Regions from separate parts of the Pelomonas baiyunensis genome, predicted to be linked through region 2. Evidence: riboswitches for the same ligand, from Rfam matches in the RefSeq annotation. Region 2 holds a riboswitch; the other holds the start of a gene.
What was found. A riboswitch is a leader RNA that binds a small molecule or an ion and turns the genes downstream of it on or off. The one in region 2 is predicted to bind S-adenosylhomocysteine.

Region 1 (15,154 bases), on a different contig from region 2:
CCTGAACCGCGGCAAGCGCGACGGCGTCGAGCGCGGCCATGTGCTGGCGCTGTGGCGCGACGGCGAGCGGGTGGTTGACCGCACCGGCGGCCGCCCCGAAGCCATCAAGCTGCCCAACGAACGCCACGGCGTGCTCTTCGTCTTCGAGGTGTACGAGCGCGTGTCCTACGCCCTCATCATCTCGGTGAAGGAACCCGTGAAGGCTGGCGACCGCTTCACCCAGCCCTGAGGCTGCGCCCCGTGCTGACGCCGGACGAAATCGCCGCCTGGCTGCGGTTGACGGAGTCGGTCGGCAACGCAGCGGCACGCCGGCTGTTGGCCATGGCCGGCAGCCCGCAGGCGGTGTTCGAACTGCCGGCCGAGGCCGTCCACCAAGCCCTGCCGCCCAAGCAGCGCGCCGGCTTCCTGCGGCCACCGGAACACCTGCCCGAGTTGCTGGAGCAGACCCACCGCTGGCTGGCCCAGCCGGGGTGCAGCCTCATGGTGCTGGGCGACCCCGACTACCCGCCCCGTCTGCTCGCGACGGCCGACCCGCCGCTGCTGCTGTGGCTGCAAGGACCGCGCGAGCTGCTGTCAGCGCCGTCCATCGCCATCGTCGGCAGCCGCAGTCCCACCGCCCAAGGCGGCGACAACGCCCATGCGTTTGCCCGCAGCCTCGCCCAGGCGGGCTACGCCATCGTGTCCGGGCTCGCACTGGGCGTGGACGCCGCCGCCCATGAAGGCGCCCTGGACGCACAGGGCCACACCATCGCCGTGGTGGGCACCGGGCTGGATCAGGTCTACCCCCGCCGCAATGAAAAACTGGCCGCGCGCCTGTTGAGCCAAGGCAGCCTGCTGGTCAGTGAATACGCGCTGGGCATGCCGGTGCTGCCGGCCAATTTCCCCAAGCGCAACCGTATCATCGCGGGGCTGGCCCAAGGCTGCCTCGTCGTGGAGGCGGCCGTGCAGTCCGGGTCGCTCATCACGGCACGCCTGGCCGTGGAAGCGGGCCGCGAGGTGTTCGCCATTCCGGGCTCCATCCACTCCCCGCAGGCGCGCGGCTGCCATGCCTTGATCCGACAGGGAGCCAAGCTGGTTGAATCCGCCGAGCATGTGCTGGAGGAGTTGCCGGCGTTGGCCACTGCCGCGGTGGCACACGCTCCGTCGGTTGACGCCAACGGCGAGGCTGACGCGACCGGTGCGCAAGCGCCTCACGCCGTGCTGGAAGCCATGGGTTTCGACCCCGTCAGCCTGGACGCCTTGATGGCCCGCACCGGCTGGTCGGCGGCCGATCTGTCGGCGACGCTGCTGGAGTTGGAACTGGACGGGGAAATCGCCCGGCTGGCGGGGCAGCTCTTCCAGCGCCGAAGGCAGGGCTGACGAGCTTAACCCCGGAGATGAGTGCCTTATCCGAGGGGTTATTCGCGTGCGGAACGCCGAAGGGGCTCGGCTATCATCCCCTCACGATGTTCGATGTCCTGGTTTATCTCTACGAGACCTACTGGCGCCCGGACGCCTGCCCCGATCACGCGCAACTGACGCGAAAACTGACGGCGGTGGGGTTCGAGAATGATGAGATTCAGGAAGCCCTGAACTGGTTGGACGGGCTGGCGGCTGCCGGCTCCTCCTACCAGGGCGAGCAAAGCAGCCATGCGATGCGCGTCTACGCCGCCACCGAGGTGGAGCACTTGGGCGAGGCGTCCATCAGCTTCATCAGCTTCCTGGAATCCGCCGGCGTGCTGCCCGGGCCGATGCGCGAGATGGTGATCGACCGCGCCATGGCCATTCCCGGCGCCCCCATGGACCTGGAAGACCTGAAGATCATCGTGCTGATGGTGTTCTGGAGCCTGGGTGAAGAGCCGGACGCGCTCATCCTCGACGAACTCTTCGTCGCTCCGGAGGATCGGCTCATCCACTGACCGGCGGCCCTCCGCCCACAGCAAAGCGGCGCCTGAGGCGCCGCTTTTTTCATTTCAGCAATTGCGCCGGATCGGCATCCAGCCTGGCCAGTGCCTTGCGCGTGGCCTGCACGGTCAGCGCTTCGTCTTGCGCGGGCAGCAACAAACCGGCCTGCAGGAAGGCGGCCATGCGGTTCAGCGAGAACAGCACACCCCGCCCCTTGGGCGTGACGAACAGCGCGAGCTGTTTGCGCAGGCCGCGCCAGGCCAATTGCACCTGCTCGTTGCGGCCGCGGTAGTCCAGCATGAACCAGCCGCCCACCTGCAGCTCGCGCGCCCAAGCCACCATGGCCGGCGTTGGCGCCGAGCCGCCTTCGGCGACCACTTCCATGCCATCGGATTCGTGCCCGGAGAGGTCACGCACCAGCATTTCGTCGACCTCGCTGTCGCCGCTGACGTCCTCGGGCAGCATGGCTTCCAGCGTTTCGAGCTGGTCCATCAGCTCGTCCAGGCGCTCACGCGGGATGGCTGCGGTCTTGGCCGTGAATGCGGCTGCGAGTGCGTTGTTCAGCAGGCGCACATGTTCGTCTTGCTTGTCGGTGGGCACGCCCGCATGGCTCATGCCGTCGCGCAACGTCTTGAGCAACGGGGGCAAACGTCGAATGACATCCGCCCGCTCCTCGCGCGACGCCTTGGCGCTGGCGGACCAGATCAGGTCTGCCGCCGCGCGCTTCATGGCCTTGGTGACGTCGGACTGCGCCCCAGCCCGCACGGCGGTCACGGCCAGCACATCGGCCCACACGTGGAACAGGAAATCGCGCACGCCGTCTTGCACCGGCACTTCGGACAGCATCTTGCGCAGCTCGATCGTGTACTGGATCGCCAGCGTCTCGCGCTGCTCCACCTGCTGCGCCAACGACACGCCACGCTTGGAGGCCTGGTTCTCGTTCTCGAAGTAGTTGTCGAGGAACTTCTCGAACTCGGTCAGCACGGTGCTGAAGACGCGCCGGCCGGTGTCCGGGTAGGCCTCCACCACCTGCACCACGCGCTTGATCTCGCGTTCCAGCGCGTCGTTGCTGGCGCGCTCAGCCCCGGGACCGGTGGTCTGCGCGGTGTTGAAGCCCATCACGCAGGCGCCCATGCGGTCGATCAGGCGTCGAGCCGGGTGGTCAGCGGCTGCAAAGAAGTCGGGCTCGCTGACCGCCACGCGCAACACGGGCATTTGCAGGCGTGCGAACCACACCCGCACCGTGGCCGGGATGCGCTCTTCGGTCAGGATGTTCTGGAACATCATCGCCACGATTTCGATCGTGGCGCGCTCGGCGGGGTTGTTGGCCGCCTGCTTGAGCACCTGCTTGAAGGCCTGGTTGCGGGCGCCGATTTCTTCCAGCGCCCGCGGCGCGCTGGCGCCGGCCGCCGCGCCGGAATCCGCCGCGGCGCCCGGACGGCGCTGCAGCGATTCCTGCGCGTGCTTGATGGCGCCCATCAGCCGGGGCGAGCCCGCTGCAGGCGTGGCATCGGCCAGCGACGGCTTGGGCGCGCCGGACGCCGCCATCTCGGTGCCGCTGAGCGTTGAATTGCCCGCCAGCGCAGCCAGGCTCGGCTTGCCGCCGCCCGGCCGCGCCGGCACTTGGCTGGTGGCCACCGGGAAGCCCGGCACGTGCCGCGCGAGCACGCGCTGCAACTGCGCCATCACCTCGTCGGCCTGGCTGCTGGCCTTGCTGCGCGAGCCCGAGGCCTCACCGGCACCACCGGCTGCGTCGCCGACGGCGCCCGTCGCGCCCCCACCCGCCCCGGCCCCGGCCTGCGCCGACGCGGGCGCCGCTGCAGCCGGCACGGCCGCGGGCTCGCGCACCGATTGCGCCGTGCGACGGATGAAGGGACGCAGGTCGACCTCGGGCAGCACCTTTTGGGCGATCAGCCAGCGGTTGGTCTCGTGATAGGCCTCGCTGATGAGCTGCGCGAATTCCTCGTGCAGCTCGTGATGCAGCAGTTGCCAGATGTTGGCGTCCAGCCCGGCACGTCCCCAGGCGTCCAGCGCCACGCGAGCCACGACGTGCGCGCGCAGCAGGTCCAGGGGTGCGAGGTCGTCGTGGGCTTCCAGCGCCTGCATGCGGGTGCGCAGGTCGGTGAATTCCCAGGTGGCCCGGTCCATCATGACCAGCGCGAGCCGGGAGCTGGTGATTTCGCGCTCGATGGTCGAGTCGTCGACCAGGCTCATCTTGAGCGACGACGCCGGCGCCGCCGCGTCATGCTCGCGGGCGTTGTCGCTGACACCGTGCACCGCCGCATGCCGCAGGGCGGCCACCACGCCCATCTGCCAGTTCGGGCCGGCCTTCTGCCAGGCCTGCACCGCATCACGGCGGGCCATCATCACGGCGTGCGGGGCGCCCTGGGCCAGCAGCTGCGTGGCGCCTTGGCCCACCGCAGCCACCAGCGGCGTCATGCCGCGCACGAGCGCCTCAAGGTAGACGCGCCGCGCCTGCGTGGCCAGGGCCTGGTTGCGGGCAGCGGTCATGGAGCGGGAGGATCGTCTCGGCGAGGTTGTGCGGTTCGCTTCACTCTACACGACAGCCCCGGAGTTCGGATCGTTAGGGTCGTCCCGATTCGCGGCGACTTTCACCAAGTCCTCGCGCTTGACGCCCAACCACATCGCAATGGCCGCAGCCACGAACACCGACGAGTAGATGCCGAACAGGATGCCGATGGTCAGGGCCACGGCGAAGTAGTGCAGGGTCGGCCCCCCGAACAACAGCATGGACACCACCATCAGCTGCGTGGAGCCGTGGGTGATGATGGTGCGGCTCATGGTGGAGGTGATCGCGTGGTCGATGACCTCGTGCGTGGTCATCTTGCGGTACTTGCGGAAGGCCTCGCGCACCCGGTCGAAGATCACGACGGACTCGTTCACCGAGTAGCCCAGCACCGCCAGGATGGCCGCCAGCACCGCCAGCGAAAACTCCCACTGGAAGAAGGCGAAGAAGCCCAGGATGATGACCACGTCATGCAGGTTGGCGATGATGCCGGCGACCGCGAACTTCCATTCGAAACGGATGGCCAGGTAGATCATGATGCCCAGCACGGTCACGCCCAGCGCCTTGGCCGCGTCCTGCGCGAGTTCGGCACCCACGGCCGGGCCCACCACTTCGGAGCGCGACAGCTTCACCGGCTCGGCGCCGTCGGCGGTCTTGCAGATCTGCTTGCTGACCTGCTCGCCCTGTGCCGTGACTTCCTGGTGCTTGGTGACCGTGCCAGCGTCGGCCTTGCAGATCTCGTCGAACACCTTGTCGACCACCTCAGCGGGCTTGACGTCACCGCGCACCGGCAGGCGAACCATCACGTCGCGCGAGGAGCCGAAGGGCTGCACCTGCACTTCGCCGAAGTTCATCTTCTCGACGACGTGCCGCACTTTCTCGATGTCGGCCGACTGCGGGTAGGCCACCTCCAGCACCGTGCCCCCGGTGAATTCGATGGAGAAGTGCAGGCCCCGTGTGACCAGGAAGAACACCGCGGCCGCGAAAGTGATGAAGGAGATCGCGTTGAAGACCAACGCATGCTTCATCAGCGGCAGGTCGCGCTTGATGCGAAAGAGTTCCATGTTCTACGTTCCTCAGACCTTGGCAGCAGCGTCGGCCGACTCGGCCTCGGGTTCAGGCTTCCAGACCTGACCGATGGACACGCTCTTGAGCTTCTTCTGGCGGCCGTACCAGAGGTTCACCAGGCCGCGCGAGAACACGACGGACGAGAACATCGAGGTCAGGATGCCCAGGCAGTGCACCACGGCGAAGCCCTTGATCGGGCCCGAGCCGAACACCAGCAGGGCCACGCCGGCGATCAGCGTGGTGACGTTGGAGTCCAGGATGGTGTCCCACGCATGCTTGTAGCCCAGGTGGATGGCTTGCTGCGGCGGCAGCCCGTTGCGCAGTTCCTCGCGCACGCGCTCGTTGATCAGCACGTTGGAGTCGATGGCCATGCCCAGCGCCAGCGCCATGGCGGCAATGCCCGGCAGGCTCAGCGTGGCCTGCATCATCGACAGCGCGGCCATCAACAGCAGCAGGTTGAAGCCCAGCGCGAGCGACGAGAACACGCCGAACAGCAGGTAGTACACGCACATGAAGGCGGCCACGGCCACGAAGCCCCAGGTCACCGAGGCGATGCCCTTCTCGATGTTTTCCTTGCCCAGGCTCGGGCCGATGGTCTTCTCTTCGATGATTTCCATCGGTGCGGCCAGCGAGCCGGCGCGCAGCAGCAGCGCGGTGTCGTTGGCTTCCACGGTGGTCATGGCGCCGGAGATCTTGATGCGCCCCCCGCTCAGTTCGCTGCGGATGACCGGTGCCGTCACGACCTCGCCCTTGCCCTTCTCGAACAGGATGATGGCCATGCGCTTGCCGATGTTCTCGCGCGACAGGTCCTTCATGATGCGGGCGCCCTTGGCGTCCAGCGTCAGGTCCACCGAGGGCTGGTGGTTTTCATCGAAGCCGGTTTGCGCGTCGACCAGCGCGTCACCGGTCAGCACCACTTGGCGCTTGACGATGATGGGGCCGAAGCCGCGGTCGATGAAGCGCTCGGTGCCGAAGGGCACGGGGCCGTTGCCCTTGAGCGCTTCCAGCGCCTCGGTGCCGTCGTCCACCATGCGCAGTTCCAGCGTGGCGGTGCGGCCGATGATGTCCTTGGCCTTGGCCGTGTCTTGCACGCCGGGCAGCTGAACGACGATGCGGTCCAGGCCCTGCTGCTGAATCACCGGCTCGGCCACGCCCAGTTCGTTCACGCGGTTGTGCAGCGTGGTGATGTTTTGCTTGAGCGCGGTTTCCTGCACGGCCACCTGGGCCTTGGGATTCAGGTTGCCCACCAGGCGCAGGTCGCTGCCTTCGCCCTGCGGCGCCCAGACAACGTCGGGCAGCTGGGTGCTCAGCAGGTTGAGCGCGGCGTTGCGCTGCTCGGCATCGCGGAAGGCGATGAGCACGGCGTTGCCGTCGCGGCTGATGCCGGCGTGGCGGATGTTCTTGTCGCGCAGCATGGTGCGCGCGTCACCGGTCAGGGCCTCGGCCTTCTTGGTGAGGGCCGCCTTCATGTCGACCTGCATCAGGAAGTGCACGCCGCCGCGCAAGTCCAGGCCCAGGTACATCGGGTTGGCGTGCAGGCTGGCCAGCCACTGGGGCGAGCGAGACAGCAGATTCAGCGCCACGATGTAGGCCGGGTCGCCCGCGTCCGGGTTCAGCGCCTTGCTGATGGCGTCCTTGGCCTTGAGCTGGGTGTCGGTGTCCGCAAAGCGGGCCTTGACCGATCCACCGTCAAACTGCACGAAGTCGGCCTTGACGCCGGCTTGCTGCAGGGCCGCCTCGATGCGGGTGGTCATGGAGGCGTCGACCTTGACGGTCACCTTGGCACTGGACACCTGCACCGCCGGCGCTTCGCCGAACAGGTTGGGCAGGGTGTACAGGGTGCCGATCAGCAGCGCGACGAGCAGGATCGCGTACTTCCAGAGCGGGTAGCGGTTCATGGAGAGTCCTTGTCAGCGCCAGCAGGCGTGGGCCGACCGATGTGGGCGCGAGGCCGGTAACTTCAAGCGGCCTTCACGCTGCCTTTAGGGAGAACCTGGGTGATGGCGCTGCGCTGGACTTGCACTTCCACGCCCGGGCCCACTTCCAGGTGGATGAAGTTGTCACCCAGCTTGGCGATCTTGCCGACCAGGCCGCCGGCGGTGATGACTTCGTCGCCCTTTTGCACGGCCTCGATCATGGCCTTGTGCTCCTTCTGGCGTTTCATCTGGGGCCGGATCATCACGAAATACAGCACCACGAACATCAGCACCAGGGGCAGCATGCCCAGCAGACCGTTCTCCGGGCCGGCGGCAGCGGCACCCTGGGCGTAGGCGTTGGAGATAAACACGTTGCGTTCCTTCAGGAAATCCAGCAAAAAAGGAGGGCGCCGGGCCAACCACAGGCCCACACCACACGATGGCTGCACCCGAGCCAACGCCCGAGCCACAAGCAACCCGTCATTCTAAGTGCCGCCCCGCACCCCACCCGACCGCTATGCTGGCCCCATGCAAGCCCGCACGCCGCGCATCCACGTCGGTCAGCTGCCCCATGGGCGCTTCATGCCCCATGGCGAGTTGCAGGTGTGGCCGCAGGCGGGCCAGCTCTGCTACGCGGCCGCCGGGCCGTTCAACGTGGAAATGGTGACTGCCATGTCCCGCGCCGTGGGCCGGCTGCTGCAAGACTGGCGCCCCACGCCGCCCTACCTGACGCTGACCTGGTGGCACGGCAGCCTGCTGGCCTCGCCCGAGGTGCTGCAGGCCTACCGCGGCCTGCTGCGCCTGGGCCGGCAGGTGATGCCGGCCGAACTGGCCAGCCTGTGGCTGGTGGGGCCGGAGATCGACGACGCCGCGTTCATGAAACCCCGCTGGCTGGAGGTGCACGAAGACTGCGGCTACCGGCTGGAGTTCTGCAGCACCGAGGCCGAAATGCTGCAACGGGCCGAAGCCCTGCTGCACGCAGCGGACGGCGCTGGCGCTGGCGCCGGCAGCGGCCCGCAACCCGAAGCCGCGCAGGCCTGAGCCGCCCATGCCGCAGGCCTTGACGCGCGCCCCCTGGAGCTCGCGCCTGAGCCTGCGCCGGCTGCTGACCCTGCCCTACGGCGTGCTGGTGCTGGCCCTGGTGGCGCTGGTGGGCAGCCTGTCGTGGCGCGCCGGGCGCGACACCGTGAGCACGCTGTCCGACCAACTGCTGGCCGAGGTGGTGAGCCGCATCACGCTGTCGCTGCAACACCATGTCGGCGCGGCCGACGCCGCGCTGCAAACCGCCTTCCCGGACGGCCTGCCCGCGCCGACCGATCTACGGGCGCAGCAAACGGCCCTCACGCAGCGCCTGTGGCAAGCCACCTCCGTGCAGCGCCACCCGCACCACTACGTCTACTACGCCGACCACGACGGCCGCTTCCTGGGCCTGTGGCGCTTCACCGACGACGAGGCCGAGGTGCGCCAACGCCTGGACGGCCAAGGCCCGCGCACCTTGCTGCGGCTCAGCGGCATTGCGGGCACGCCGCGCAACCCGGTGGTGGAAGACAAGGTGTACGAACCCCGGGAGCGCCCCTGGTACCAGGCGGCCATGGCCCAAGCCGAGCGCAGCCACTGGACGCCGGTGTACATCGACTTCAAAACGCTGGAGCTGGTGCTCACGCGCACCCGGCGGGTGCCGGATGCCCAAGGCGCCACCGCCGGCGTGGCGGCGACGGACCTGTCGCTGCAGCAGGTCAGCGCGCTGCTGCAGGGCCTGCAACTGAGCGAGCACGCGGTGGCGCTGGTGGTGGAGGCCGACGGGCAGCTGATTGGCGCGTCCCGCGGCGGCCCGGTCGGGCGGCAGGGGGCCGACACGCCCGAGCGCCTGAACGCCGCCCGCAGCCCAGACGCCCTCATCGCCGCCGCCTTTGCCGCCGTGCAGCAGCGCCTGGCCGCCTCGCCGCCGGGCACCGCCCCGCACACCGACAGCTTCACCGACGCCACCGGCCGGCGCATCCAGCTGGGCTACGCACGGCTGGACCCGGCCCTGGGGCTGGACTGGCGAGTCATCGTGGCGGCGCCGCAGTCTGACTTTTTGGCCGGCGTGCAGCGGCAGGTGCTGCATGCCGCCGGCCTGGCGCTGCTGGGGGTGGCCATCGTGCTGGTGCTGGGCTGGGCGGTGCTGAGCGTCGTGACCCGCGAACTGCGCGCGCTGGCCGACGCCGCGCGGCGCGTGGGCGACGGCGTGCTGGACGAACCGCCCGAAGTGCAGCGCACCGACGAGCTCGGCGACCTCGCCCGCAGTTTTGCCGACATGCAGCGCCGGCTGCTCACCGACCAGCTCACCGGCCTGTCCAACCGCGGCGCCATCCTGCGCCGCATTGAAGACCGCATCCTGCAGCGCCGCCGGCGGGGCGACCACGGGCCGTTTGCGGTGGTGTTCGTGGACCTGGCGGGGGTGAAGGACGTGAACCAGCGCTTCGGCCACGCCACGGGCGACGCCGTGCTGCAGGAGGTGGGCCAGCGCCTGCGCGCCGGTGTGCGGGCGGGCGACCTGGTGGCCCGGTTCGCGGGCGACGAGTTCGTGCTGCTGCTGGATTCGGTGCACAGCCGCGCAGACGCCGAGGCCGCCCGCGCGCACCTGGAGGCCGCCCTCGCCGTGCCCTGGCAGACTGCCGCCGACCGCACGCCCGGCGGCCTGCCGGTGCAGGCCCGCTTCGGTGTGGCCCTGTACCCCGAAGACGGGCTGAACACCGAAGCCCTGCTGCGCCGGGCCGACGCCGACCGCTACACCCGCAGCCCCACGCCTCCGGTACCTCCCGTACATCCTGTGTCATGACGCGCCGATCCTCCGCCCCACCTCTGCCTGCCTCTCTGCCTGCCACCCCGCCCTCCTCGCCCGTCGACCTCCACGCCCTGCGCCGCCACGCCGTGGCGCGCAGCCTCTTCACGCCCACCACGCTGCTCCAGGCCGTGGAGCGCCTGGGCGGCTTCGTGCAGGCCGACCCGCTGCGCGCGCCCGCCCGCGCCCAAGACCTGACGCTGCGCCATCGCGTCAAGGGCTACCGCGCGGGCGACCTGGAGCGGCGCTACCCCAGCCTGCCGCTGCAGGAAGACTTCTTCATCAACTACGGCTTCGTCACGCCCGCGCTGCGCGCGTTGATGCACCCGCGCACCGCCCGGCGCGTGTGGGACGACGCCCGCTGGGCGCAGGGCCGCGCCGTGCTGGCCGAGGTGCAGCGCCTGGGCGACGCGCACCCGGCCGACGTCGACGCCGCGCTGGGCCATGGCGCGGTCAAGAACTGGTTCGGCGGCAACAGCCGGCTCTCCACCGAACTGCTGGACGGCCTGCACTACCGCGGCCACCTGGACGTGGTGCGGCGCGACAACGGCACCCGCATCTACCGCCTCAGCACGCCGCCCGAGCCCCACCCCGACCCGCAAGCCGCCATGGACGCCATGGCCGATGTGCTGGTGCAGAAGTACGCCCCGCTGCCGGCGGGCAGCCTGTCACAGCTCATCAGCATGCTGTTCAACGCCGCGCACCAGTGGCAGCACCTGCGCAAGGCCACGCTCGAGCGCGCCAAGGCCCGGCTGGCCCACGCGCGCGTGGACGGCGTGGACTGGTACTGGCCCGCCGACGAAGACCCGACCCGCGGCTGGCGCATTCCGGCGCAGGTGCGGCTGCTGGCGCCGTTCGACCCCGTGGTGTGGGACCGGCGCCGGTTCGAGCTGCTGTGGGGCTGGCCCTACCGCTTCGAGGCCTACACGCCTGCGCCCAAGCGCGTGCGCGGGCACTACGCGCTGCCGCTGCTGTGGCGCGACGACGTCATCGGCTGGGCCAATGCCAGCGTCAAGGGCGGCAGGCTCAACGTCGAGTGCGGTTACGTGAGTGGCCAGCCACCGGCTGACGAAAAGTTCCCCGGGGCGCTGGCCGAGGAAATCGACCGCATGGCGGTGTTTTTGGGCGTCACTGCTTGATGCGGATCAAACCCGGGCCGGGCACACGCGCGCAGCATGGTCATCGTTCTGTCATGCCCTGCTGCTGCCCATGCCCACCCTTGACCGCAAGCCCGCCCGCGCATCTGAAGCCCGCCCTGCCGCTCGCCCCCGCCGCCCCGCTGCCCGCCGCGTGAGCGCGGGCGACACGCCGCCCCGGCTGGACGACGCGAGCCTGGAGAAGCACCGCGTCAGCCGTGCCACCACACGCCATGACGTCGTCGGAAGTGAGACGCTGGCCGAGCTGCTGCGCCGCCACCAGCAAGGCGAAGGCGGCCCGCAAGCCCTGGCCGAAGAACTGGCCACACTGCTGGACGGCAGTTCGCCCGACGAACGCCGCCACCTGCGACGCGCGCTGCGCCAGCACGAGGAGGCGGTGATGCCGGAGGCCGAAGCCGATGCCGACACCGCGCTCAACCCGCGCTGGCGCCAGGGCGCCTACCCGTACAAGAACCTGCTCTCGCGCAAGCGCTACGAGAAAGAGAAGTACCGGCTGCAGGTGGAGTTGCTGAAACTGCAGGCCTGGGTGAAGGAGACCGGTGCGCGGGTCGTCATCCTGTTCGAGGGGCGCGACGCCGCCGGCAAGGGCGGCACCATCAAGCGCTTCATGGAGCACCTGAACCCACGGGGTGCGCGCGTCGTGGCGCTGGAAAAGCCCAGCGAGGTGGAGCGCGGCCAGTGGTACTTCCAGCGCTACGTGAACCACCTGCCCACGGCGGGCGAGATCGTGCTGTTCGACCGCAGTTGGTACAACCGCGCCGGCGTGGAGCGGGTGATGGGCTTTTGCAGCGAGCCCGAGTACCAGGAGTTCCTGCGACAGACGCCGGAGTTCGAGCGGCAGTTGGTGCGCTCGGGCATCCACCTGTTCAAGTTCTGGTTCTCGGTCAGCCGTGACGAGCAGCGCCGCCGCTTCAAGGAGCGCAAGCTGCACCCGCTCAAGCAGTGGAAGTTGAGCCCCATCGACCTGGCGTCGCTGAACAAGTGGGACGACTACACGCACGCCAAGGAAGCCATGTTCCTGCACTGCGACACGTCGGACGCGCCGTGGACGGTCATCAAGAGCGACTGCAAGAAGCGCGCGCGGCTGAACGCGCTGCGCTTTGTGCTGAACCGCCTGCCCTATGCCGAACGCCGCCTGGAGCGCGTGGGGGCCGTGGACCCGCTGATCGTGGGCCGGCCGGCGCTGGTGTCTGCCCTGGGTGATGATTTGTTGGCACCTGGCGGCGCAGGGTAATCCCCACGGCGGCGGCGGGCGTCGCTAGAATTCGCGGCTTCCGAGGAGCGTTGCAACCTCATCACCCTTGAGGCCAGGCTCGGAACCCGACTACTGCAACCGCGCTCACCCGCTGACCTTCGGTCGGGGTGAGCCCATGAGCCCCCCATCTCGACTGTCAGCGGCTTCATCCCTTGAAGGAGCCGACATGACCGCCAACCTCCCCGCCCACATCGTCAAGGACCTGTCGCTCGCCGACTGGGGCCGCAAGGAAATCAAGATCGCCGAGCACGAAATGCCGGCGCTCATGGCCATCCGCAAGGAATACGCCGCCAGCCAGCCGCTCAAGGGCGCCCGCGTCGCCGGCTCGCTGCACATGACCATCCAGACCGCCGTGCTGGTGGAAACGCTGCAAGCCCTGGGCGCCCAAGTGCGCTGGGCCTCGTGCAACATTTTCTCGACCCAAGACCACGCCGCGGCCGCGCTGGCTGCCGAGGGCACGCCGGTGTTCGCCTACAAGGGCGAGACGCTGGAAGACTACTGGGACTACACGCACCGCATCTTTGACTTCGGCGCCGCCGGCACGGCCGGTGAAGGCCCGAACATGATCCTGGACGACGGCGGCGACGCGACGCTGCTGATGCACCTGGGCCAGAAGGCCGAGAAGGACCTCTCCGTGCTGGCCAACCCCGGCAGCGAGGAAGAGCGCATCCTGTTCGCCGCGATCAAGAAGAAGATCGCCGAAGACGGCACCTGGTACACCCGCAAGGCCGCCGAAATCATCGGCGTGACCGAGGAAACCACCACCGGCGTGCTGCGCCTGAACGAGATGGCGGCCAAGGGCACGCTGCAGTTCCGCGCGATCAACGTCAACGACAGCGTCACCAAGAGTAAGTTCGACAACCTCTACGGCTGCCGCGAAAGCCTGGTGGACGCCATCAAGCGCGCCACCGACGTGATGGTGGCCGGCAAGATCGCCGTGGTGGCCGGTTATGGCGACGTGGGCAAGGGCTCGGCCCAGGCGCTGCGCGCGCTGTCGGCCCAGGTCTGGGTGACGGAGATCGACCCCATCTGCGCGCTGCAGGCCGCCATGGAAGGCTACCGCGTGGTGACCATGGAGTACGCCGCCGACAAGGCCGACATCTTCGTGACCGCCACCGGCAACAAGAACGTCATCCGCCGCGAGCACATGGAGGCGATGAAGGAAAACAGCATCGTCTGCAACATCGGCCACTTTGATAACGAAATCGACGTCGCGTCCATCGAGAACTGCGTGTGGGACGAGATCAAGCCGCAGGTGGACCACGTCACCTTCCCGGACGGCAAGAAGATCATCCTGCTGGCCAAGGGCCGCCTGGTGAACCTGGGCTGCGGCACGGGCCACCCGAGCTACGTGATGAGCTCCTCCTTCGCCAACCAGACCATTGCCCAGATCGAGCTGTTCGCCCACAAGGAACGCTACGAAGCCGGCAAGGTGTACGTGCTGCCCAAGCACCTGGACGAGAAGGTCGCCCTGCTGCAGCTGACCACGCTGAACGCGCAGCTGTCGCAACTGACCGACGAGCAAGCCGCCTACATCGGCGTGAGCAAGACGGGCCCGTTCAAGGCCAACACGTACCGGTACTGACCCAAGTCGAGCGAGGTTCCCACCATGCGCCGCCTTCTGGCCGTTGCTCTGGCTGCCTGGCTGGGAGATCTCAGCATCTCCCGAGCTCAGCTGTGCGCCGTTCTGGCGTGCGGCCTGGTGGGTCTTTTTTACTGGTGGCGCCTGCCTGAAGCGTTGCCCCTGTGGCCGGCTCTCGGGGCCGTTGCGCTTGCCACCGCGGGCGGCTTTTACTGGGACGGGCGTCGCGCTGACCCCAGCCTCGTGAGGCGACATGCGCGCTGACCAACTCCTCGTGGCCCAGGGCCTGGCGCCCACGCGGTCGGCGGCGCAGCGGCTGATCCAGGGCGGCGTGGCCGAGTGGGCGTCGCCCACAGGCTGGGCCGCGCTGAAAAAGGCCGGTGAAGACCTGCCCGAGACCGCGCAGCTGCGCGTCACCGACGACGCCGAGCTGCGCTACGTGTCCCGCGGCGGACTCAAGCTGGAAGGCGCGCTGGCACACGTGCAGGCCAACGTGACGGGCCTGACCGTGCTGGACGTGGGCCAAAGCACCGGCGGCTTCACCGACTGCCTGCTGGCGCGCGGCGCGACCCACGTGGTGGGCGTGGACGTGGGCCACGGCCAGCTGCACGCGCGGCTGCTGGCCGACGCCCGCGTGACGGCGCTGGAAGGCACCCACGTGCGCGAGCTCGACGGCCTGCGCCCCCATGCGCCCACCGGCGGCTTCCCGCTGATCGTGGGCGACCTGAGCTTCATCTCCATGATCGGCAGCCTGCCCGAGCTGCTGCCCTGGCTGGAGGGCCACGGCCACCTGCTGTTGCTGATCAAGCCGCAGTTCGAGCTCGGCCCCCAGGCCCTGGACAAACGCGGCCTCGTCAAAGACGAGGCCGACTACCCCCGCCTCGAAGCCCGCACCCGGCTCGCCTGCACGGCCCTGGGCCTGAAGGTGCTGGACTACTTCG
Region 2 (15,154 bases):
GCCGAGCCGGCGTTGAAACCGAACCAACCCACCCACAGCAGCGAAGCGCCCACCATGGTCAACGTCAGGCTGTGCGGGGTGAAGGCTTCACGGCCGTAGCCCACGCGCTTGCCCACCATGAAGGCACCCACCAGGCCAGCGACAGCGGCGTTGATGTGCACCACGGTGCCGCCGGCGAAGTCCAGCGCGCCCCATTGCCAGATCAGGCCGGCCTTGGCGTTGGTGGCGTCCACCACGTCAGCGGCCGTGTAGGCATCCGGGCCCGCCCAGAACCACACCATGTGGGCGATCGGCAGGTAGCTGAAGGTGAACCACAGCACCAGGAAGGCGAGCACGGCGGAGAACTTGATGCGCTCAGCGAACGCGCCAATGATCAGGCAGCCCGTGATGCCGGCGAACGTGGCCTGGAAGGCGGCGAACACCATCTCGTACATCGGCACGCCCTTGCTGAACGTGGCGCCCAGTGCGAAGGTGCCGGCGACGTTGTCCCAGATGCCCTTCATGAAGAGACGATCCGTGCCACCGATGAAGGCGTTGCCCTCGGTGAACGCGAAGCTGTAGCCGTACAGGCACCACAGCACCACGATCAGCGAGAAGCCGACCATCACCTGCATCAGCACCGACAGCATGTTCTTGCTGCGCACCAGGCCGCCGTAGAACAGCGCCAGGCCCGGCACCGTCATCAGGATGACGAGCAGGGTGGACAGCATCATCCAGGTCGTGTCGCCCTTGTTGGGCTGGGCGGGCGGCGCCGAGGCGGCGTCGGCCGGCGCAGACGCAGCAGCGGCTGCAGCCGGAGCAGAGGCGGCATCGGCCGCCGAGGCCGGTGCGGCGGCCACGGCCGCAGCCGAGGCGGGAGCCGATGCCGAGGCGGGAGCCGATGCCGGGTCTTGAGCCCAGGCAGCCGGCGCGAGCAGGCCGGCGGCAAGCGCGAGGCCGGCGAGAAGCTTCTTCATGGGAGGGTTCTCCAAACGAGGGTTGTGAACGCGCGCTTCAGAGCGCGTCGTTGCCGGTTTCGCCGGTGCGAATGCGAACGACCTGGTCCAGCGGCGACACAAAAATCTTGCCGTCGCCGATCTTGCCGGTGCGCGCCGAAGACTCGATGGCCTCGATGACGCGCTCGACGACGTCGTCGTTCACGGCCGCTTCGACCTTGACCTTGGGCAGAAAGTCCACCACGTACTCCGCACCGCGGTACAGCTCGGTGTGGCCCTTTTGGCGGCCGAAGCCCTTGACCTCAGTGACCGTCAGGCCCTGCACGCCGATGGCGCTCAGGGCTTCACGCACCTCGTCGAGCTTGAACGGCTTGATGACGGCAGTGATCAATTTCATGTCGCGCTCCAGTGATGCTTAGAAAGTCTTCTTCAGGCCGAGCACGAGCGTGGACTTGCCCATGAACTTGCCGTTGACGGGGCTGGCGTAGGCCGTCTTGTTGGCGTCGGTGCCGATCAGCGAGCCGCTCACCACCAGGCCGGAGAAGTCCTTGGCCAGGGTCACCGAGTAGTCGGTGTAGGAGGCGGCGGAGTTGTGCTTCACGGTCTGGTGGCCGATGTGCGGGGCCACGCTCAGGCCATCACCCAGGTCAAAGGTGGCGGTCACGTCGAAGTAGCCCGAGCCCTTGCTGTCGGCAAAGCCGAACAGGTTGGTGGTGCTTTGCGAGTACTTGGCCGTCACGGGGCCGAAGCTCAGGGCGCCGTACACCTCCAGCGTGTTGGCGCTGGGGTTCAGCTTGTTGCCGGAGTACACGTACTGCAGCAGGCCGACGTCCAGCGTCAGGCCCTTGGCGACTTCGGTCTTGTAGCCGCCGTACAGGTCCACTTCCACCTTGGAGTCGCCACCAGCGTCCTTGATCCACTTGATGCTGGATGCCCAGGCGCCCACGTAGAAGCCGTTGGCGGCGGCGTAGTCCACGCCGCCTTGCAGGGCCGGCTTCAGGCGGGTTTGCGAGATGCCGCGGTAGCGGTACTCGGTCACGGCGCCGACGTTGAACGACAACGGATCCGGTGCCGGCTCATCAGCCATTGCGGGCAGAACAACCGCGGACAGGGCCAGGGCAAGCAGCGAAGGGGACAACTTCATGGCGGGGCTCCTCATTCAAGTTAGGGAAAGGCAGTCCGCCAAGTCTTTGCAGCTTCCGTGCCAACAGTCATGCCCGGGGGGCGCGCACGAATCTGGGTCCATCGCGCCCAGCACCCAGGCGCACGCACCAAACTGGACAGACGCACCAGCCTCTCATGCACACAACTGGTGCATCAAGGGGAAAAGCACCCGCCGCACCGCCACCCCCAGCCCTAGACTGCGCCGCCCCTGCACCGTCCCAACGCCCGAATCGCCCCGCCCATGAGCCTTGCCACCGTCCACAGCCGCGCCCTCGACGGCCTGGCTGCCGCCGCGGTCACCGTAGAAGTGCACCTCGCCAACGGCCTGCCCAGCTTCACCGTGGTGGGCCTGGCCGACACGGAAGTGAAGGAGGCCCGTGAGCGCGTGCGCGCTGCTCTGGCCAACAGCGGGCTCGGGTTTCCGGCGAACAAGCGCATCACGGTGAACCTCGCTCCGGCCGACTTGCCCAAGGAAGGCGGCCGGTTCGACCTGCCCATGGCGCTGGGCCTGCTGGCGGCCAACGGCCAGATCGACCCGGCCCGGCTGGCGCGGCTGGAATGTGCGGGCGAGCTCTCGCTGGCGGGTGAGTTGCGCCCGGTGCGCGGCGCCCTGGCCATGGCGTTGGCGCTGCGCCAGGCCGGCGCCCGCGGCGAACCCGCGCGCGAGTTGCTGCTGCCCGAAGCCAGCGCCGCCGAAGCCGCGCTGGTGGACGGCCTGGTGGTGCGGCAGGCGCGCCACCTGCTGGACGTGGTGGCCGCGCTGCAACCCGAGGGCGACGCCCTGCCCCGCGCCACCGCCCTGCCCCGGCTGGCGCAAGCCGGCCTGCTCGACCTGTCGGACATCAAGGGCCAGGCCGGCCCCAAGCGCGCGCTGGAAATTGCCGCCGCAGGCGGACATTCACTGCTGATGAGCGGCCCGCCCGGCACGGGCAAGTCCATGCTGGCCCAGCGCCTGGCCAGCCTGCTGCCGCTGCTGGACGACGAAGCCGCACTGGAATCGGCCGCAGTGCTCAGCCTGGCCGGCCAGTTCGACATCAGCCGCTGGGGCCAGCGCCCGGTGCGCGCACCGCACCACTCGGCCTCCAGCGTGGCCCTGGTGGGCGGCGGCTCGCCCCCGCGGCCGGGCGAGATTTCACTGGCCCAGCATGGCGTCCTGTTCTTGGATGAACTGCCGGAATTTCCCCGCGCGGCGCTGGAAGCCTTGCGCGAACCGCTGGAGACGGGCCGCATCCTGATCTCGCGCGCCGCGCGCCAGGCCGAGTTCCCGGCCCGCTTCCAGCTGGTGGCGGCGATGAACCCCTGCCCCTGCGGCCACCTGGGCAACCCGCTGAAGGCCTGCCGCTGCTCGCCGGACCAGATCGCCCGCTACCAGGGACGGCTGAGCGGTCCCTTCCTGGACCGGCTGGACCTGCTGATCGAAGTGCCGGTCATTCCGCCGCGCGAATTGCAGGACCTGGCTCCGGGTGAAAGCTCGGCCGTGGTGGCCGCGCGCGTGGCCCAAGCCCGTGCGGCTGCGCAGGCCCGCCAAGGCTGTGCCAACGCGCAGTTGCAAGCCGCCGATCTGCCCACGCACGCCGTGCTGGAGCCGGCGGCGAAAGCACTGCTGGACCGCTCGGCCGAAAAACTGGGCTGGTCGGCCCGCAGCTTCCACCGCGTGCTGCGCGTGGCGCGCACCGTGGCCGACCTGGCCGGCGCCGAGCACATCGCCCCGGCGCACGTGGCCGAAGCCATTCAGCTGCGCCGCGGCCTGCCCGGCGCGGCCGGCGCTTGACCCGCAGGCGGCTCAGCCCCTTCAGACGCGGCTGAAGCCGCCTTCCGTCAGGCGCACCACGTCGCCCACACGCAGGCCGGGGTCGGCGCTGCGCTCGAATCGGCGGGTGCGGCCATCGGCCTCACGCACCTGGATGACCCAGACGGTGTGGCTCTTCTGGTTCTTCTCGATCTCGTTGCCCGCATAGCCGCCGCCCACGGCGCCGGCCACGGTGGCGAGCTTGCGGCCATTGCCGCCGCCCACCATGTTGCCCAGCAAGCCGCCCACCACGGCGCCGCCCACAGCCCCCACGCCGCTGGACTGACCGCGGCGCGCCTCGGTGTGCACATCCGTCACGCGGGCGCAGCCGCTGCACAGCGCGGGCTCTACCGGCAGGGGTTCACCGTTCTGCGCCACCGTGGCCGCCGGCGGCCGGCTGTTCGACGTCGTCGCCGGGCCGCGCGAGGCGATACGTGCGGGCGCCGGCTCCACTTGGGGCTGAACGGCAGCCTCGCGCGCAGCGTTCGTCGCCGGCTGCGAAGTGGCCGCGGGCATCGGTGCTGCCGCATCCGGTACCGGCTCACCGCCTTGCGACCGGCCCACGGCGTAGGCGCCGCCCAGCAGTGCGATCACGACGGCCACGCCGGCAACGATCTGGGTGGACTTGATGGGGTGAGTGGCGGTCGACATGGGGCCTCCGGTGTTGTTGAACGACGGGCGTGAGCATGCCGCCGCACCCGGCGCCGCCCTGTAGGACAGGGCCGCAGCGGGAGCGCGCAACTGTGTCTGTTCGTGTCCGTTCGTGTTGGCCGGGCTCAGCCCAGCAGGGGCGCCAGCGCGCGGCGTGCGTCGGCGTCGCTCAGGCCGCAGCGGGCGGCCCAGTCGGCGACCTGGTCGTCGCCGATGCGGCCGACGTTGAAGTACGCCGCGTCCGGGTGCGCCAGGTAGAAGCCACTGACGCTGGCGGCCGGCGTCATGGCCATGCTGTCGGTCAGGCCCATGCCGATCTCGTCGGGGGCCAGCACCTGGAACAGGTCGGCCTTGGCGAGGTGGTCCGGGCACGCGGGGTAGCCCGGTGCCGGACGGATGCCGGTGTACTTCTCGGCAATGAGGTCCTCATTGCTCAGCGACTCGTTCGCGGCGTAGCCCCAGAACTCGCGGCGCACGCGCTCGTGCAGCCACTCGGCGGCGGCTTCGGCCAGGCGGTCGGCCAGGGCCTTGAGCATGATGGCGGCGTAGTCGTCGTGGGCGGCCAGGAACTCGGCTTCCTTCTTGTCCACGCCCAGGCCGGCGGTCACGGCGAAGAGGCCGATGTGGTCGCCGCTTTCCGCCACGAAGTCGCTCAGGCAGCGGTTGGGGCGCCGCACCTTTTGACCGTCCGGGCCCTCTACCACCGGGCGCTCGGTCTGCATGCGCAGGCCGTGCCACACCATGGGCGGCTCGCTGGCGATGGCGATGTCGTCGCTGTTCACCCGCGCGGCCGGGTACAGGCCGAACACCGCATGCGCCTGCAGCCAGCGGCCGTCGATGATCTTCTTCAGCATGGCCTGGGCATCGGCAAACACCTTGCGCGCCTCGGTGCCCACGATTTCGTCGTCCAGGATGGCGGGGTAAGGCCCGGCCAGGTCCCAGGTCTGGAAGAACGGGCCCCAGTCGATGTACTTCGCGAGCTCGGCCAGGTCCAGGTTCTTCAGCACGCGGCGGCCGGTGAACTTCGGGGCCGGCGGCATGCGGGCCTGGTCCAGCGGCGCGGCGTTTGCACGGGCCTCGGCCAGCGTCACCAGCGGCGTCTGCTTCTTGCCGGCGTGCAGGGCGCGGGTCTTCTCGATGTCGGCCTTGAGCTCGGCGATGTAGGCGGCGGCACGGTCGTCGCTCAGCAGCTCGGTGCACACGCCGACCGCGCGTGAGGCGTCGGGCACGTAGACCACCGGGCCGTCGTAATGCGGCGAGATCTTGACGGCCGTGTGCACCCGGCTGGTGGTGGCGCCGCCGATCAGCAGCGGCATGTGGCGCGACGAGAAGTATTCATCGCGCTGCATCTCGGCCGCCACGTGCTGCATTTCTTCCAGGCTGGGCGTGATGAGGCCCGACAGGCCGATGATGTCCGCGCCCTCTTCCTTGGCCTTCTTGAGAATGTCCTGGGCCGGCACCATCACGCCCATGTTCACAACCTCGTAGTTGTTGCACTGCAAGACCACGGTGACGATGTTCTTGCCGATGTCGTGCACGTCGCCCTTGACCGTGGCGATGACGATCTTGCCCTTGGGCTTCACGTCGCCGCCGGCGGCTTCGAGCTGACGCTTTTCTTCCTCGATGTAGGGCACGAGGTGGGCCACGGCGCTCTTCATCACGCGGGCGCTCTTCACCACCTGGGGCAGGAACATCTTGCCCTGGCCGAAGAGGTCGCCCACCACGTTCATGCCGGCCATCAGCGGTCCTTCAATGACGTGCAGCGGCCGGCCGCCCGTGGCGCGAATCGCCTGCCAGGCTTCCTCGGTGTCTTCGACGATGAAGTCGGTGATGCCGTGCACCAGCGCGTAGCTCAGGCGCTCGTTCACGTTGCCCGCGCGCCAGGCCAGGCGGGCGGAGTCGTCCTTGCCGGCGCTTTTGGCCCGGTCGGCAATCTCGATCAGGCGCTCGCCGGCATCCTTGCGGCGGTTCAGCACCACGTCTTCCACGCGCTCGCGCAGCTCGGCGTCGAGGTCGTCGTACACGCCCACCATGCCGGCGTTGACGATGCCCATGTCCAGGCCCGCCTGGATGGCGTGGTACAGGAACACGGTGTGGATGGCTTCGCGCACCGGCTCGTTGCCGCGGAAGCTGAAGCTCACGTTGCTCACGCCGCCCGACACCTTGGCGCCCGGCAGGTTCTGCTTGATCCAGCGGGTGGCCTCGATGAAGTCCACGGCGTAGTTGTCGTGCTCCTCGATGCCGGTGGCGATGGCGAAGATGTTGGGGTCGAAGATGATGTCTTCGGGCGGGAAGTCCACCTCGTCCACCAGCACGCGGTAGGCGCGCTCGCAGATCTCGGTCTTGCGGGCAAAGGTGTCAGCCTGGCCCTGTTCGTCAAAGGCCATCACCACCGCGGCGGCGCCGTAGCGCTTGACCAGCTTGGCCTGGCGCTTGAACTCGTCCACGCCCTCCTTGAGCGAGATCGAGTTGACGATGCCCTTGCCCTGGATGCACTTGAGCCCCGCCTCGATGACCGCCCACTTGGACGAGTCGATCATGATCGGCACACGGGCGATCTCGGGCTCGCCGGCGATCAGGTTCAGGAAGCGCACCATGGCCGCCTGGCTGTCGAGCATGGCCTCGTCCATGTTGATGTCGATGACCTGGGCGCCGTTCTCGACCTGTTGGCGGGCCACGGCCAGCGCATCCTCGAACTGGCCGGCCAGGATCATGCGGGCGAACGCCTTGGAACCGGTGACGTTGGTGCGTTCGCCGATGTTGACGAACAGGCTGCCCGCGTCGATGGCGACGGGTTCCAGACCAGAGAGCTTGAGGGGGGGCGGCGTGCGGGTCATCGATGGCGGTCCACAGGGGGAGATCGATGAGCGCCGTTGGAAGGAATCCGAGCCTGGCAGGTGGGGCCCTGTCGCAGCGCTCCTCGGATGAGCCGGGAATTCTACGCAGCCACCCCTTCGCCGTGGCTCAAGTTGCGCTTGCCATGGCCGAAGCCCGGCTCAGAATGCCCCCTTCCATGCCCGTTGACCTCATCCAGCTGCCCGCGCAATCGTTGCGTCTGGGCATGACCCTGCCCTACGACGTGTACGACGGAGGTGGCAAGCTGCTGTACGCCCGCGGCCAGACGCTGCGCGACTCGCCCCTGGTGCGTGGCCTGATCGACGGCGGCGCCTGGGTGCGCTCGGAAGACACGGTGGAGTACCAGCGCGCCCGCGCCCACCGGCTCGACACGCTGGTGCTACAAGACAAGCCGCTGTCAGACATCGCCAAGGCCGACACCAGCTTCCGGCTGGAGCAGCCCGCCGCCGCCAAGGTGGAACTGGGCCCGCGGGAGGCGTGGTCGGACCTGCTGCTGCACACCCACGCCCTGCTGCGCGAGACCGAGCCGCAAGACTTCGCCGGCCGGCTGGCCGCATTGCGGGACCAGGCCCTGCAACGCCTGCACGCCCACCCCGACGCCACGCTGGTGCTGCTGATTTTTGAGACCAGCCAGGAATTTGCCGACTACAGCGCCCGACACGCCCTGCTGTCGCTGCTGCTGGCCGACCTGACCGCCCAGCAGCTGCGCATGCCGGCGCCGCTGCGCGAGGCCCTGCAAGGCGCGGCACTCACCATGAACTACGGCGCCGGCCCCGCCCATGACCGCCTGGCCGCGCAGGCCGACGCGGCCACGCCGTCGCAACGCCAGGCCCTGGCCGCCCACGGCGACCGCGCGGCCGCCCGTCTGGCCCAGGCTGGCATCACCGACAACGCCTGGCTGACCGCCGTGCGCTTGCACCACGAGGCCGGCCCCGGCCCGCTGGCCGGCCGCGGTGCCGGCGAGATGCTGGCCCGGCTGCTGCGCCGCATCGACATCTTCGGCGCCCGCCTGTCGCCGCGCCGCACCCGCAAGGCGCTCAGCGGGGCAGCCGCAGCCCGCGCCGTGTTTCTGGACGAACACCAGCAGCCCGACGAAGCCGGCGCCGCGCTCATCAAGGTGGTGGGCCTGTACCCGCCCGGCACCATCGTGCGCCTGGCCAACGGCGAGGTGGGCGTGGTCTACAAGCGCGGCTTCAGCGCCAACGAGCCCATGGTGGCCGCGCTGCTGGGCAAGAGCGGCAGCCCCTTGAGCAACCCCGTGCCACGGGACACGCGGCTGGCCTCGCAGGCGATTGCCGCCAGCCTGGCGCCGGCCGAGCTCAAGCTGCGCGTGAACCTGGAAGCCCTGCTCCGGCTTTGACCCCACCATGGCTGACGACGCTTCGCCCCCCGCCGACCCGCAGCGGGCGAGGCTGCGCCGACACCTGGTGTGGGGCGTGGTGCTGCTGCTGACGCTGGTGACCGCCGGCACCGCGCTGGCCCTCATGGAAAGCCACCAGGCCTTGCAGGCCCGGCTGCTCGGGCGGCCGGTGGCGGAACTGGAAACCCGCATCGGCCTGGTGTTCACGCTGCTGGCCCTGGGGCAAGGCGCGGTCATCGTGGCCGCGGCGGTGTTGATCGACCGCGTGCAGGCCCGCCACCGCCGCGCCCAGGCCCACGTGGCACGCCTGGCCAGCGAGCGCGGGGCGCTGCTGGACAACGACCTCGTGCCCATGGTGCGCCTGCGCGACCGGCGCGAGGTGTGGCACAACCGGGCGTTGGCCGAGATGTTCGGCTACGCACCGGGCGAGCTGGACGGCCAGTCGTCCCGCGCGTTCTACGCCGACGATGCCGCATTCGAGCGCGCCGGCCGGGGCTATGCCCGCATGCCGGCGTCGGGCCGCTTCCGCGCCCAGCTGCCCATGATGCGCAAGGACGGCCGACGGCTGTGGATCGACCTCAGCGGCACGCAGCTGCCCGGCGGCGACTCGCTGTGGATGATGGTGGACATCACCGCGGTGAAAGAGCGCGAACAGGAAGCCCGGCACCAGGCCCTGCACGACGGCCTGACCGGCCTGCCCAACCGCCACCTGCTGCACGACCGCCTGGGCCTGATGCTGCGCGACGCCGCCCGGCGCCACTCGGCCCTGGCCGTGTGTTACCTCGACCTGGACGGCTTCAAGGCCGTGAACGACCACCAGGGCCACGATGCCGGCGACGCCCTGCTGTGCGCCGTGGCCCAGCGCCTGAACGAGCACCGGCGCGGCAACGATGTGGTGGCGCGCATCGGCGGCGACGAGTTCGTGGTGGTGCTCAGCCACCTCACCACGCCCGAGGGCGAGGCCCGCGCGCTGGAGCGCTTGCAGCACTGCTTCGACACCCCGTTCGAACTGCCCGGCGGCCACACGGCCCGGGTGGGCGCCAGCATCGGCGTGGCGCTGTACCCCACGCATGGCGACACGGCGGCTGCGTTGGTGACGCTGGCGGACCGCGCCATGCTGACCGGCAAGCGCGCCGGCAAGGGCCGCTGGGTGCTGCACAGCAGCGCGGCGTGAAGCGACGACCGGCACGCCAGTGGCACGCCGGAACCGCCGCCGCAGCGGCGGGGTTCAGTCCAGCGCCAGGCTGCGCCAGATCAGGTCGGTGATGAGCACGCGGGCGGCTTCGAAGTCCGCGTCGTCCAGCCGGGGCTTGCCCATGTAGAGCGAGAACTGCGGCCCCAAGTCTGCGTAGGCCTGCGTGGACGACCAGATCAGGAACATCAGGTGCGTGAAGTCCAGGCGCCGGATCAGGCCCTGCTCGGCCCAGTCCTCGAAGCGCTCCACGTCGGCGTGCAGCAGCGGCATGACCTGGGCCTTCAGCACGTCCTGGTAGCGCGGCGCGCCGGCCATGATCTCGCGGGTGAACACTGCGTTGCCACTGGGGCGCTCGCGGCTGAAGCGCAGCTTCACGGCCACGTAGGTCTGGATGGCGGCCTGCGGCTCGTCCGCCTCGGCAATCGCCGTCATGTTGGCCATCCACTCGCCCATCACGCTGTCCAGCACCGCGCGGTACAGCTCTTCCTTGCTGGGCCAGTGGTACAGCAGGTTCTGGCGGGAGAGGTCCAGCGCCGCGGCAATGTTGTCCAGGCTCACCCCCTCGAACCCGAAGCGCGCAAACTGCCGTTCGGCCTCGGCCAGGATGACCTCCTGCTTGCGAAGGGTGGCGGCACGCGGGATGCGGGTCACGGGAGCGGTGTCGGTCATGTGCCCCATTTTGTGCGGCGCGCACCAACGCGGCGCTGCGGGTTTTTACGCTTCGGTCAAGTTTTACTGGGTAGTAATGTTTGGCTGTCAGACACCCGGAGACCCCCGTGGACCTTGCCGATCTGAAGTCGGGACGCCTTGCGCCCGCCGAGTACGCCCGCCGCCTGGGCGATGCGCACCCGCCGCTGAACCGCACGCAGGCGCTGATTGAGGCCGAGCGCTGCTACTACTGCTTCGACGCCCCCTGCCAGACGGCCTGCCCCACGGGCATCGACGTGCCAAGCTTCATCCAGCGCATTGCGCAAGACAACCCGCGCGGTGCGGCCGAGGCCATCCTGACGGCCAACCCGCTGGGCGGCATGTGCGCCCGCGTCTGCCCGACCGAAGTGCTGTGCGAGCAGGCCTGCGTGCGCAACACGAACGAGTCCAAGCCGGTGGAAATCGGGCTGCTGCAGCGCTTTGCGGTAGAGGCTCACTTCGTCACTCCCGGAGCCCGGCCACTGTTCGAACGCGCGCAGCCCACTGGCCATCGCGTGGCCGTGGTGGGGGCCGGCCCGGCGGGCCTGGCGGCCGCGCACGGCCTGGCCTGGCGCGGGCATGAGGTCACGCTGTTCGACGCCGCCCATAAGCTCGGCGGCCTGAACGAATACGGCCTCGCCACCTACAAGGTGGCCGGCGGCTTCGCGCAGCGGGAAATCGACTGGCTGCTCAGCATCGGCGGCATCACACCCCGGCTCAACACCCGCCTGGGCCGCGACATCACGCTGGACGGCATGCTCGCCGAGTACGACGCCGTCTTCCTGGGCCTGGGCCTGCAGGGCGTCAACGCGCTGGGCATTGCCGAGCCGGAGCTGCCCGGGCTGCGCGATGCCGTGGACTTCATCGCCGAACTGCGCCAGAGCGCGCCGGAAATCGTGCCGGTGGGCCGCCGCGTCGTCGTCATCGGCGGCGGCATGACCGCCGTGGACGCCGCCGTGCAGAGCAAGCTGCTGGGTGCGGAGCAGGTGACCATGGTCTACCGCCGCGGGCCGGACGGCCTCTCGGCCTCGCTGCACGAGCAGCAGTGGGCCCAGACGAACGGCGTGACGATCCGCTGCTGGGCGCGCCCCGTGGCCGTCGAAGCCGAAGGCGGTGTCGTGCGCGGCATTCGCTTCGCCGCCACCCGGCTGGAGCACGGCAAGCTGGTGGACACCGGCGAGCAATTCTTCCTGGAGGCCGACCTGGTGCTGCGCGCCATCGGCCAGACCTTTGTGGCCGAGCCTGTCGGCGCCGCCATCGCACTGGAAGCCGGCCGCATCCAGACCGACGCCGACGGTGCCACCAGCCTGCCCCGCGTGTGGGCCGGCGGTGACTGCCGCGCCGGCGGCCGCGACCTGACCGTGGAAGCCGTGGAGCACGGCAAGCGCGCCGCCGCGGCCATTGACCGCGCCCTGGGCCTGGGCACCGCCCGCCACACCGACACGGAGGCCCGCCATGGCTGACCTGAGCACCGATTTCCTGGGCATCAAGAGCCCCAACCCCTTCTGGCTTGCGTCGGCCCCGCCGACCGACAAGGAAGTGAACGTGCGCCGCGCCTTCGAGGCCGGCTGGGGCGGCGTGGTCTGGAAGACGCTCGGCGAAGACCCGCCGGTGGTCAACGTCAACGGCCCGCGCTACGCCACGCTCTGGAGCCAGGACCGCCGCGTCATCGGGTTCAACAACATCGAGCTCATCTCCGACCGGCCGTTGCAGGTCAACCTCGACGAAATCAAGCGCGTGAAGCGCGACTTCCCGGACCGCGCCATGGTGGTGAGCCTGATGGTGCCGGTGAACGAACCGAGCTGGAAGGCCATCCTGGAACGCGTGGCCGATACCGGCGCCGACGGCGTGGAGCTGAACTTCGGCTGCCCGCACGGCATGAGCGAGCGCGGCATGGGCGCGGCCGTGGGCCAGGTGCCGGAGTACATCCAGCAGGTCACCGAGTGGTGCAAGAAGCACACGAAGATGCCGGTCATCGTGAAGCTCACGCCCAACATCACCGACGTGCGCTTTCCGGCCCGCGCGGCCAAGGCGGGCGGCGCCGATGCGGTGAGCCTCATCAACACCATCAACTCGGTGATGGGCGTGGACCTGGACCGCATGACGATGAGCCCCGTCACCGACGGCTGGGGCTCCCACGGCGGCTACTGCGGCCCGGCCGTGAAGCCGATCGCGCTGAACATGGTGGCCGAGATTGCGCGCGACGCCACCACCGCCGGCCTGCCCATCAGCGGCATCGGCGGCATCAGCACCTGGCGTGACGCGGCCGAGTTCATCGCCATGGGCTGCGGCACCGTGCAAGTCTGCACCGCCGCCATGGTCTACGGCTTCAAGATCGTGCAGGACCTGTGTTCGGGCCTGTCCAATTTCATGGACGAGAAGGGTTACGCCAACCTGAAGGCCTTTCAAGGCATGGCGGTTCCCTCAGTCAAGAACTGGAACCAACTCAACCTCAACCACGTGGAGAAAGCGGTCATCGACCAAGCGAGCTGCATCCAGTGCGGCCGCTGCCACGTGGTGTGCGAAGACACGTCCCACCAGGCCATCTGGGCCACGAAGGACGGCAAGCGCCACTTCCACGTGAACGAAGCCGAGTGTGTTGGATGCAACCTCTGCGTGTCGATCTGCCCGGTCCCTGGCACCATCTCGATGCGCGCGCTCCAGCCTGGGGAGACCGATGCACGCACCGGTCGCGTCATCGACGGCTCCTACGCCAACTGGACCACGCATCCCAACAACACCATGCGCGCCGGGTGCGCGTGAAGCAAGGATCTGCGATGAGTCACTACGAGGTCGGTCACTGGATCAACGGCGCTGCCACGCGCGGCACCGGCGAGCGCCAGCAAGACATCCACAACCCCGCCACCGGCGCCGTCCAGGGCACGCTGCGGCTGGGCAGCGTGGCCGATCTGGACGCGGCCGTGGCGTCTGCCACCCAGGCCGCCAAGGCCTGGAGCCAGACCCCGCCGCTGGCCCGCTCGCGCGTGCTGTTCAAGTTCCTGACCCTGCTGCAGGACCGCAAGGACCAACTCGCCGAGGCCATCGTGCGCGAGCACGGCAAGACCGTGCCCGACGCGCTGGGCGAAGTGGCCCGTGGCATCGAGGTGGTGGAGTTCGCCACCGGCATGCCGCAGCTGCTCAAGGGCGAGTACACCGAGCAGATCGCCCGCGGCATGGACGCCTGGAGCATGCGCCAGCCGCTCGGCGTGGTGGCCGGCATCACGCCGTTCAACTTCCCCGCCATGGTGCCGATGTGGATGTACCCCATCGCCATCGGCTGCGGCAACGCCTTCATCTTGAAGCCCAGCGAGCGTGACCCGTCGGCCTCGCTGCTGATGGCGCAATGGCTGAAGGAAGCCGGCCTGCCCGACGGTGTGTTCAGCGTGGTGCAGGGCGACAAGGACATCGTCGACGCCATCCTGGCCCACCCCGGCATTGCGGCGGTCAGCTTCGTCGGCTCCACGCCGGTGGCGGAGCACATCTACAAGGTCGGCAGCGCCCACGGCAAGCGGGTGCAGGCGCTGGGCGGCGCGAAGAACCACATGGTCGTCATGCCCGACGCCGACCTCGACGGTGCGGTGGACGCGCTGATGGGCGCCGCCTACGGCTCGGCCGGCGAGCGCTGCATGGCGATCTCGGTGGCCGTGGCGGTGGGCGACGTGGGCGACAAGCTCGTGGCCGCCCTGGCCCCCAAGGTGAAGGCACTCAAGATCGGCGAAGGCCACGAGGCCGGCGCCGAGATGGGCCCGCTGATCACGCGTGCCTCGCAGCAGCGCGTGGAGCGCTTGATTGGCGAAGGCGTGGCAGCCGGCGCGACCGCCGTGGTCGACGGCCGCGGCTACCGCGTGCAGGGCCATGAAGAGGGCTTCTTCGTCGGCGGCACCATCCTGGACGGCGTGAGCGCTGACATGAGCTGCTACACCGAGGAAATCTTCGGCCCCGTGCTGTGCGTGGTGCGCGTGCCGGACCTGGCCGCGGCGATTGCGCTGATCGAAGCCAACGAGTACGCCAACGGCGTGGCCATCTTCACCCGCGACGGCCATGTGGCGCGCGAGTTCGTGCACCACATCCAGGTCGGCATGGTGGGCGTGAACGTGCCGCTGCCGGTGCCCATGGCCTTCAACAGCTTTGGCGGCTGGAAGCGCAGCCTCTTCGGCGACCACCACGCCTACGGCCCCGAGGCGGTGCGCTTCTATACCAAGCACAAGGCCGTCATGCAGCGCTGGCCCGACAGCACACCCAAGGGCCCGCAATTTGCTTTTCCTCAGAACACCTGACGACCACGGAAACGCACCATGACCGACCCTTCGCTGAGCAACCCTGATCTGATCCCGACCACGGCTGCCCAGCGAACCTGGCGCTGGTATCACTTCGCCGCGCTGTGGGTCGGCATGGTGATGTGCATCCCGGCCTACACACTGGCGGCCAGCCTCATCGAGTCGGGCATGAGCTGGAGCCAGGCGGTGGGCACGGTGTTCCTGGGCAACCTCATCGTGCTGGTGCCGATGCTGCTGATT

Region 1: another riboswitch for S-adenosylhomocysteine. It lies ahead of ahcY (adenosylhomocysteinase); the one in region 2 lies ahead of metH (methionine synthase).

The regions. Positions count from the first base shown of each region.
Region 1 is NZ_JBIGIB010000008.1:6,976-22,129, reverse strand. Features, by position in the region: gene ACG01O_RS21510 (LysM peptidoglycan-binding domain-containing protein) at 1-229, shown strand, start outside; gene dprA (DNA-processing protein DprA) at 244-1,359, shown strand; gene ACG01O_RS21500 (Smg family protein) at 1,446-1,898, shown strand; gene ACG01O_RS21495 (DUF1631 family protein) at 1,948-4,395, opposite strand; gene secF (protein translocase subunit SecF) at 4,441-5,475, opposite strand; gene secD (protein translocase subunit SecD) at 5,488-7,377, opposite strand; gene yajC (preprotein translocase subunit YajC) at 7,440-7,766, opposite strand; gene ACG01O_RS21475 (hypothetical protein) at 7,924-8,436, shown strand; gene ACG01O_RS21470 (sensor domain-containing diguanylate cyclase) at 8,444-10,216, shown strand; gene ACG01O_RS21465 (DNA glycosylase AlkZ-like family protein) at 10,213-11,358, shown strand; gene ppk2 (polyphosphate kinase 2) at 11,429-12,610, shown strand; S-adenosyl-L-homocysteine riboswitch at 12,647-12,724, shown strand; gene ahcY (adenosylhomocysteinase) at 12,798-14,216, shown strand; gene ACG01O_RS21450 (TlyA family RNA methyltransferase) at 14,467-15,154, shown strand, end outside.
Region 2 is NZ_JBIGIB010000004.1:32,826-47,979, forward strand. Features, by position in the region: gene ACG01O_RS14345 (ammonium transporter) at 1-956, opposite strand, end outside; gene glnK (P-II family nitrogen regulator) at 994-1,332, opposite strand; gene ACG01O_RS14355 (TorF family putative porin) at 1,351-2,079, opposite strand; gene ACG01O_RS14360 (YifB family Mg chelatase-like AAA ATPase) at 2,341-3,870, shown strand; gene ACG01O_RS14365 (glycine zipper 2TM domain-containing protein) at 3,892-4,539, opposite strand; gene metH (methionine synthase) at 4,665-7,400, opposite strand; S-adenosyl-L-homocysteine riboswitch at 7,398-7,467, opposite strand; gene ACG01O_RS14375 (HD-GYP domain-containing protein) at 7,553-8,755, shown strand; gene ACG01O_RS14380 (diguanylate cyclase) at 8,763-9,929, shown strand; gene ACG01O_RS14385 (TetR/AcrR family transcriptional regulator) at 9,984-10,619, opposite strand; gene ACG01O_RS14390 (NAD(P)-dependent oxidoreductase) at 10,727-12,100, shown strand; gene preA (NAD-dependent dihydropyrimidine dehydrogenase subunit PreA) at 12,093-13,400, shown strand; gene ACG01O_RS14400 (CoA-acylating methylmalonate-semialdehyde dehydrogenase) at 13,415-14,914, shown strand; gene ACG01O_RS14405 (NCS1 family nucleobase:cation symporter-1) at 14,933-15,154, shown strand, end outside.